DNA from 2 places in the Lysinibacillus sp. NPDC097279 genome. Region 2 is predicted to be linked to the other one. Evidence: a T-box and tRNA genes for the amino acid it is inferred to sense, from the RefSeq annotation. Region 2 holds a T-box; the other holds one or more tRNA genes.
What was found. The T-box of region 2 lies ahead of argS (arginine--tRNA ligase). A T-box ahead of a tRNA ligase gene usually reads a tRNA of that ligase, here a tRNA-Arg.
Positions count from the first base shown of each region.

Region 1: it encodes a tRNA-Arg, which carries the amino acid that the T-box ahead of argS (arginine--tRNA ligase) is inferred to sense. The anticodon was not compared.

Region 1 is NZ_JBIWDA010000004.1:263,928-268,134, forward strand. Features, by position in the region: gene ACIQ1H_RS17220 (amino acid ABC transporter permease) at 1-171, opposite strand, end outside; gene ACIQ1H_RS17225 (basic amino acid ABC transporter substrate-binding protein) at 263-1,057, opposite strand; tRNA gene ACIQ1H_RS17230 (tRNA-Arg) at 1,563-1,637, opposite strand; gene clpP (ATP-dependent Clp endopeptidase proteolytic subunit ClpP) at 1,945-2,532, shown strand; gene ACIQ1H_RS17240 (HPr family phosphocarrier protein) at 2,706-2,963, opposite strand; gene whiA (DNA-binding protein WhiA) at 3,073-4,020, opposite strand; gene ACIQ1H_RS17250 (gluconeogenesis factor YvcK family protein) at 4,111-4,207, opposite strand, start outside.
Region 2 is NZ_JBIWDA010000001.1:1,193,835-1,198,041, forward strand. Features, by position in the region: gene ACIQ1H_RS06085 (DinB family protein) at 1-199, shown strand, start outside; gene ACIQ1H_RS06090 (ABC-F family ATP-binding cassette domain-containing protein) at 296-1,900, opposite strand; T-box leader at 2,139-2,355, shown strand; gene argS (arginine--tRNA ligase) at 2,399-4,078, shown strand.

The sequences.
Region 1 (4,207 bases), on a different contig from region 2:
TGGCCAGTAAATAAACTTATTTTTAGATACTTTCCCTAAACCTAATAGTAAGCCTAAAATTATACCACCAAAATAACCACTGAGTGTTAAGATGATTGTTATACCAATACCACGGATAAACATATCACGGTAGTTCCAAACTATGTCCCAGCGTAAATCAAAGATGTCCATTAGAACCCCTACTTTCCCTATCAATTTCTCTATTAAATACGCTAATAAATCAAATGAGCCGCTAGCATGATTAGGCTAACGGCATCATCCATTACTTAAAGTCCTTACCAGTAATTTCTTTTAATTTACCATTGTCTTTAATTTTTTGTAGACCTTCATTCAATAGGTTTAATAATTCCGTATTACCTTTTTTCACCATAAAGCCGTAGTATTCTTTTTCAAATGCATCATCTTCAACTACTTTAAGTTTTGCTTTTGGGTTAGCTTTAATATATTCATAAATAACTGCATTATCACCAATTGTTGCATCAACGTTCCCATTTAACATTTCTTGAATAGCAACAGGTTGGCTTTCAAATGCCATAATGTTTGTGCTTGCATCACCTTGTAATTTTTTTGCAGCCATATGACCAGTGGCATTTATTTGCACTGAAATCTTTTTATCTTTTAAATCTGCTAATGACGTAATATCTGAATCCTCTTTAACTACGATTAATAATTGAGATTCATAGTATGGCTCTGTAAAATCAAATGACGCCTTACGTTCTTCATTAATCGTAATCCCCGATGCACCGATGTGTGTTTCACCATTTTTAATTGTTTGGAATACAGGTTCCCACCCGATGTTTTCCCATTCCACTTTAAAGCCCATTTCATCTGCAATCGCTTGCAAAATATCGACATCTAATCCTACAATATTCCCTTTATCGTCAATCGACTCAAATGGTGCAAAAGTAGCCTCTGTACCTACCTTATAAACTTTGTCCTTACCGCCACCATCAGAAACTGCGTCACCAGAAGATGCATCTTCTTTTGCACCACAGCCTACTAGTACTAGCGTAAATGCTGCTACAACCATTAATAACGTCCAAAAACGTTTTTTCATAGTTTTTCCCCCTATACGATTAATATTTTCCGACTAATTCAATTTTATCAATTCGGAAATGTTAGACTATTAGGTCAATTATAGTGTCAATAGAGGGGATATACAATACGATTTCGTATAAAAGTGATTATTTTTTCATAATAATTAATTTTATAATACAAAACGTAGAGAAATTATGTAATAAAAACAATATCTATGTCTGAAAATGTATACTTATGCAATATTAAGATGATTTTTATGCTAAATTTAGATATTTTTGACCACAAAAAAAGAATCCCCTCAGATAGGATTCTTCTTTTGTGCTAGCAATGCTAGCTTCACGATCAGTATGTTCACTAAAAAACTTTTTGGAGTTATTGCTTTTGATGGTTTAGAAAGGAATCATAATGGGAATAATGCCTACGGGACAGATTTCCACCATATTCCTCTCTTTCTCCATTAAGCAGGCTGCTAAGCAACTTAATAGGAGAATCGAGCTATAAAAGTAAATCAATTCATCAGTAGATGGCGCCCTCGGAGGGAATCGAACCCCCAGTGCAAGAACCGGAATCTTACGTGTTATCCATTACACCACGAGGGCAATTGAACATAAAAAAAAAGTACTCACTCTTAGGCTTTACGGTAAAGCATCATGTAGATAACCCTCATTGTAGAAGCATACCTGCAAAATAGTGTACTGTACTTTAACTTACGACCTTTCCATTATACAAACCTATTGTCCACAATTCAACTATTATTTAAAATTTTTATTAGGGATTTTATTTCTTAATATCAGCGTTAATATTTGACCTTCCCTGACTATAATGTGTATGATAAGGTTACAACTGAAATATAATGGATGATTTCAGTAAAAGTATTCGAATTTAGCTTTTTAAGGAGGATTTAACATGAATTTAATTCCTACAGTTATTGAACAAACAAGTCGTGGTGAGCGTGCTTATGACATTTATTCACGACTACTAAAAGACCGTATTATCCTATTAGGAAGTGCAATTGATGACAACGTTGCAAACTCAATCGTTGCGCAGCTTCTATTTTTAGAAGCAGAAGATCCAGATAAAGACATTTCTCTTTACATTAACTCACCAGGTGGTTCTATTACAGCTGGTATGGCAATCTACGATACAATGCAATTCATCAAGCCAAAAGTACAAACAATTTGTATTGGTATGGCTGCATCAATGGGTGCGTTCCTACTTGCTGCTGGTGAACCTGGTAAACGCTATGCGTTACCAAATGCAGAAGTAATGATTCACCAACCACTTGGCGGTGCACAAGGTCAAGCGACTGAAATTGAAATTGCTGCAAAACGCATTTTATTCCTTCGTGAAAAATTAAATGGTATTTTATCTGAACGTACTGGTCAGCCACTAGAAGTCATCTCACGAGATACTGATCGTGATAACTTCATGACAGCTGAACGTGCTAAAGAGTACGGCTTAATCGACCACATTTTTGTACGTAACGAACGTTAATTAGAAAAACCCGCTAAGTCCAGATGACTTAGCGGGTTTTTTATGTGTGTCAGGCACTTAAACAATTCCGAATCTTTCGAATTGCACTAGTGACTGGCACTCATAGCCCGCGGAAAGCAACGGCGATGATGCTAAAAACCCTCTAAGTCCAGGTGACTTAGAGGGTTTTTTATTTAGTCTTCTTTTTCAATAAGAGCAGCTAATGATGTAACCGCTTGCTCTGCATCGCTACCTTCACTGCTTAAAACAACCTTCGTACCTTTAGCAATCGCTAAGCTCATTACACCCATAATGGATTTGGCATTTACTTTTTTCTCATCTTTTTCAAGAAAAATATCAGCACTAAAACGATTTGCTTCCTGTACAAACAAAGCCGCTTGTCTAGCTTGAAGTCCTAATTTTAATTTTACCTGGACTGTTTTCTCAGTCATTCGCAATTCTCTCCTTCACTACCGTTCGTCTCTTAGTTTTATATTACCGCACTTTACAGCAGAAGAACAATAAGCGATTGCACTTGCTTTCTGTCTTTTGTATGAAAGCTTAACCGCCTATTTTTTCACCTCTTCTTAGTGCATCTGCTATTTCATCTATTTTACGCAATCGATGATTAACGCCTGATTTGCTAACCGTTCCACTTGATACCATTTCACCAAGTTCTTTTAACGTCACATCTTGATATTCCACACGTAAGCGTGCAATTTCACGAAGCTTTTCAGGCAACTGATCCAGCCCTACTGAATTTTCAATAAAGCGAATATTTTCTACCTGGCGCAGTGCAGCACCGATTGTTTTATTCAAGTTTGCTGTTTCACAGTTTACAATACGATTAACACTATTTCGCATATCGCGTAGTATGCGAACATCTTCAAATTTCATCATCGCTTGATGAGCTCCGACAATGTTTAAAAAATCGGAAATCTTTTCCGCTTCTTTTAAGTATGTCACAAAGCCCTTCTTTCGTTCAATTGTTTTTGCATTTAACTCAAATTCATTCATTAAATCCATTAATGCTTCACCGTGTTCTTTATACAAAGAATAAATTTCTAAGTGATAGGCAGACGTTTCTGGGTTATTTACCGAGCCACCTGCTAAAAATGCTCCACGTAAGTAAGCTCTTTTATGGCCACTCTTTTTTATAAGCTCTTTAGAAATTGTGTGATTGAATTGGAAATCATCCGATATTATCGCTAAATCAATAAGTAACTCCCGCGCCCCTTCTCGCACACGACATATATACACGTTATTTTTTTTCAAACGCATTTTCTTACGTACAAGTAGCTCTACGTTATATGGATACAACTTCTTCATAATAGTGTAAAGCCTTCTTGCAATCGCAGCATTTTCGGTTTGTACGTCTAAACTAAGTTGCTTGTTTGCAAAAGATAATGAACCATTCATACGAATTAATGCAGATACTTCTGCTTTCATACAATAATCGTCCGCTTCTACTTGCGTCAGCTCTTTTTTCGTTTCTGAAGCAAATGACATATTACGCCCTCCTTTCGACCTTTATTTCTATGTATATGTTCATCTTACCATATACAACAAGCATTCTTTAGGACTCTATTGTTGGCTTCCTTACTTTTTCGGTAAGATTTTTGCATAATCCACAAGCCATTGTGCCACATTTGCAGCATTATGGCGCACTGTCCCATCTGGTCGAATGGTTGCAATA
Region 2 (4,207 bases):
AGAAGAAGCGGCTAAGCTGTCAAATGAAGATTTACTGGAGGAAGTAAATGGTTTTAACGGACCGATTACTCGAGGCGCATTATTACGTGCACTAATTGACCACCAAACACATCATCGTGGTCAAATGACAGTATTATTACGTCAAGCTGGCTTACCAGTTCCAGGTGTACTTGGACCAACAAAAGAAATGCAAAAATAGCAACAGACAGCAAATACGAAAAGTATTTGCTGTTTTTTCATTCTACTTAGAAAAAAGCTCCCCCGAGTGAACGGGGGAGCTTAATTTACGATTGGATTAGTTTAAGCCTTGGCTATCTTTCCACTCTAAAAACTCATCATATGTTAATTGTTTGTCTAAAATTGAACCATCTTCACGGATTTCAATGACACGGTTTGCAATTGTTTGAATGAACTGATGGTCATGAGATGTGAAAATCATGGCACCTTTAAAGCGGATTAAGCCTTCATTTAGTGCTTGGATTGATTCAAGATCAAGGTGGTTTGTTGGCTCATCTAGTAAAATGACGTTGGCTGTTGCTAGCATCATTTTTGAAAGCATACAACGCACTTTTTCTCCCCCAGATAATACAGAAGGAGATTTTTTCACTTCTTCACCAGAGAATAGCATACGACCTAAGAAACCACGTAGGAAGCTTTCTGTTTCATCGTCAGGTGAATATTGACGTAGCCATTCTACTAAAGACTTTTCTGAACCTTCAAAGTATTTATCGTGATCGTTTTCGAAATAGCTTTGAGATGTTGTAACACCCCATTTAAATGTACCAGCATCAGCTTCTTTATCTTCCATTAAGATATCAAGAAGAGCTGTTTTAGCCATTGGGCTACCAAGTAAAACGATTTTATCATCTTTATTCATTGAGAAACGAATGTCTTTAAATAAAGTTTGACCATCTTGACTTGCTGTAAGACCATCAACTGTTAATACATCATTACCGATTTCGCGGCCGATTTGGAAGTTGATGAATGGATATTTACGGCTAGAAGGTTTAATGTCATCAAGCTCGATTTTATCCAACATTTTTTTACGTGATGTTGCTTGTTTTGACTTTGATGCATTGGCAGAGAAACGAGCGATAAACGCTTGTAATTCTTTAATTTTTTCTTCTTTTTTAGAATTTTGGTCTTGCGCCATTTTTTGTGCTAATTGAGAAGATTCATACCAGAAATCATAGTTCCCTACATATAATTGGATTTTTGAGAAATCAAGATCCGCAATATGTGTACATACTTTGTTTAAGAAGTGACGGTCATGGGATACGACGATAACTGTATTTTCAAAGTTAATTAGGAATTCTTCTAACCATTGAATTGCTTTTAAGTCAAGGTGGTTGGTAGGCTCATCCAGTAATAGTACATCTGGTTGACCGAATAATGCTTGTGCTAATAATACTTTGACTTTGTCAGAACCTTCAAGATCACCCATTAACATGTAGTGAAGATCATCTGAGATGCCTAAACCGTTTAATAATGTTGCAGCTTCTGATTCTGCTTCCCAACCGTTTAGCTCTGCAAATTCACCTTCTAATTCAGCAGCACGCATGCCATCTTCATCAGAGAAATCTTCTTTTGCATAAATTGCATCTTTTTCATTTTTTACGTCATATAGGCGTTTGTTACCCATAATCACCGTATCAAGCACTGTATGCTCATCGTATTCGAAGTGATTTTGTTTAAGGACAGATAAGCGTTCGTCCTTACCCATTGATACATTACCTTCTTGTGCTTCAATTTCACCAGAAAGTATTTTTAGGAATGTTGATTTTCCTGCACCGTTTGCCCCGATTAAACCGTAGCAATTACCTGGTGTGAATTTTATATTTACGTCTTCAAATAGTTTACGATCGCCATAGCGAAGACCTACATTACTTACTTGAATCATGCAAGTTCCTCCTTTTTTCACAATGGCTCTAGTATATCATGAAATATGTTCCATAGTCTATAAACATTATGACATCAACGTTTACCGCTCATAGTTCAGTACTATATAGCACAATTAATAGTACAAATTACTTGTTTTTCATTGAATAAAGATACAATTAATCACTTTTTAAGAAAATATATAGATGTAGTTGACTTTCAAGATTGGATAATATAGAATATTCCAAAATCAATAGTTGTTAAATTCTATGAAAAAGAAAGTAGTTCATTTTGTGCTGCAAAGCGAATTAGGGATGGTGTGAGCCTAATGCAGTCTATTTGAATGAAACGCACTTTGGAGAAATTTCCCGAAATATAAGTAGGGAATATCGGGGAGTCACCTCGTTATCAACAGAAAGTGGTCATAATTTTGGCAACTAGAGTGGTACCACGGGAATCTATGCTCTCGTCTCTTAATTGAGACGAGGGCTTTTTTTTATATAAAAGGGGGAATAAGTACATGAATTTACAAATTGCAAAAAGTATTGCTAGTGCGTTAAATAATCAAGTGGAAGTAGAAGAGATTGAAAAATTACTTGAAAAACCTAAACATGTAGACCTTGGTGATTTTTCATTACCATGTTTTAAACTGGCTAAAAAGCTCGGGCAATCTCCTCAACTAATTGCATCTAATATTCAAAAAAACTTAACGTGTGATGTGATTCAGTCGATTGAAATAGTCGGCGGATATGTCAATTTATTTTTAAATCAACACATCATTACACAACAAGTATTAAAGCAAATTTTGAAAGAGCAACATTTATATGGCACAAGTTTAACGAGAAAAGGGAATGTTGTGTTCGATTTTTCTTCTCCTAATATTGCGAAGCCCTTTTCCATGGGGCATCTACGTTCAACTGTTATTGGTAATGCACTCGCCAATATCGCTGAGAAAAATGGCTATAACGCTATTCGTATTAATCATTTAGGTGATTGGGGAACACAGTTTGGAAAATTAATTGTTGCGTATAAACGATGGGGACATCAGCAAACAATTGAAGCTGCACCAATTGAGGAATTATTGAAAATCTATGTAAAGTTTCATGAAGAGGCAGAGCGAGATACTACTTTAATTGAGCAAGCGCGTGTTGCATTTAAAGCGTTAGAGGATAAGGACGAAGAAGCACTTGCGCTTTGGCATTGGTTTAGAGAAGTATCGTTAGAAGAATTCAAAACACTATATCAGCTTCTTGGCATTCAATTTGATGCATATGATGGTGAAGCTTTCTATAATGATAAAATGCACACGGTAGTAAATGAATTACAAGAAAAAGGATTACTTACACTTTCTGAAGGTGCATATGTAGTTGAATTAGAGAAAGAGGAAATGCCTCCTTGTATTATTACTAAAACAGACGGTGCTACACTATATGCTACGCGTGATTTAGCAGCAGCTTTTTATCGTATTCAACAGTATCATCCTGAAAAAATAGTTTATGTTGTAGGACATGAACAAACGCTTCATTTCAAGCAGTTATTTAATGTAGTGGAGAAAATGGGTTACGATTGGGCAAGTAATTTATGTCATGTAGCTTTTGGGATGATTCTAAAAGAGGGCAAAAAAATGTCAACGCGTAAAGGCAAGATTGTGTTACTCAATGATGTGTTGACTGAAGCAATTGCTACAGCAAAACAAAATATTGAAATGAAAAATCCTAATTTACAAAATAAAGAAGAAGTAGCGAAGCAAGTTGGTGTCGGTGCTGTGATTTTCAACGACTTAAAAAATTATCGCTTACATGATATTGAGTTTTCAATCGAGCAAATGATGCAATTTGAAGGTGAGACAGGACCCTATATTCAATACACATATGCTCGTATTTTTTCTATTTTAGAAAAAGCGAATGGGCAACTGGGGGAGATGACTTATCAACCAGTAGGCGTGCAGGCATGGCCAGTCATTCTATTACTAGAACAATATCCTCGCGTTATTACTATTGCTTATGAACAAGCTGATCCGTCAGTAGTTGCTAAATATGCTTTACAATTAGCACGATCGTTCAATAAATATTATGCAACTAATAAGATATTATCGAATGATGATGGACAAAGTTCTCGTTTAGCTTTATGTCATTGTGTAGCAATGATTCTAGAAGATTCGTTAGCTCTTCTAGGCATTAACGCTCCTAAAAATATGTAATGTCTGATTTAAGCAATTTAATGAGGAATTCCTGGAAATATTGACGTTATGTAGAAAAAATGGTAAAAATAAATATAAGAAATCAAATGTCTGACAACGATAGTAGTAAATCAAGTGCAGGTTGAATGA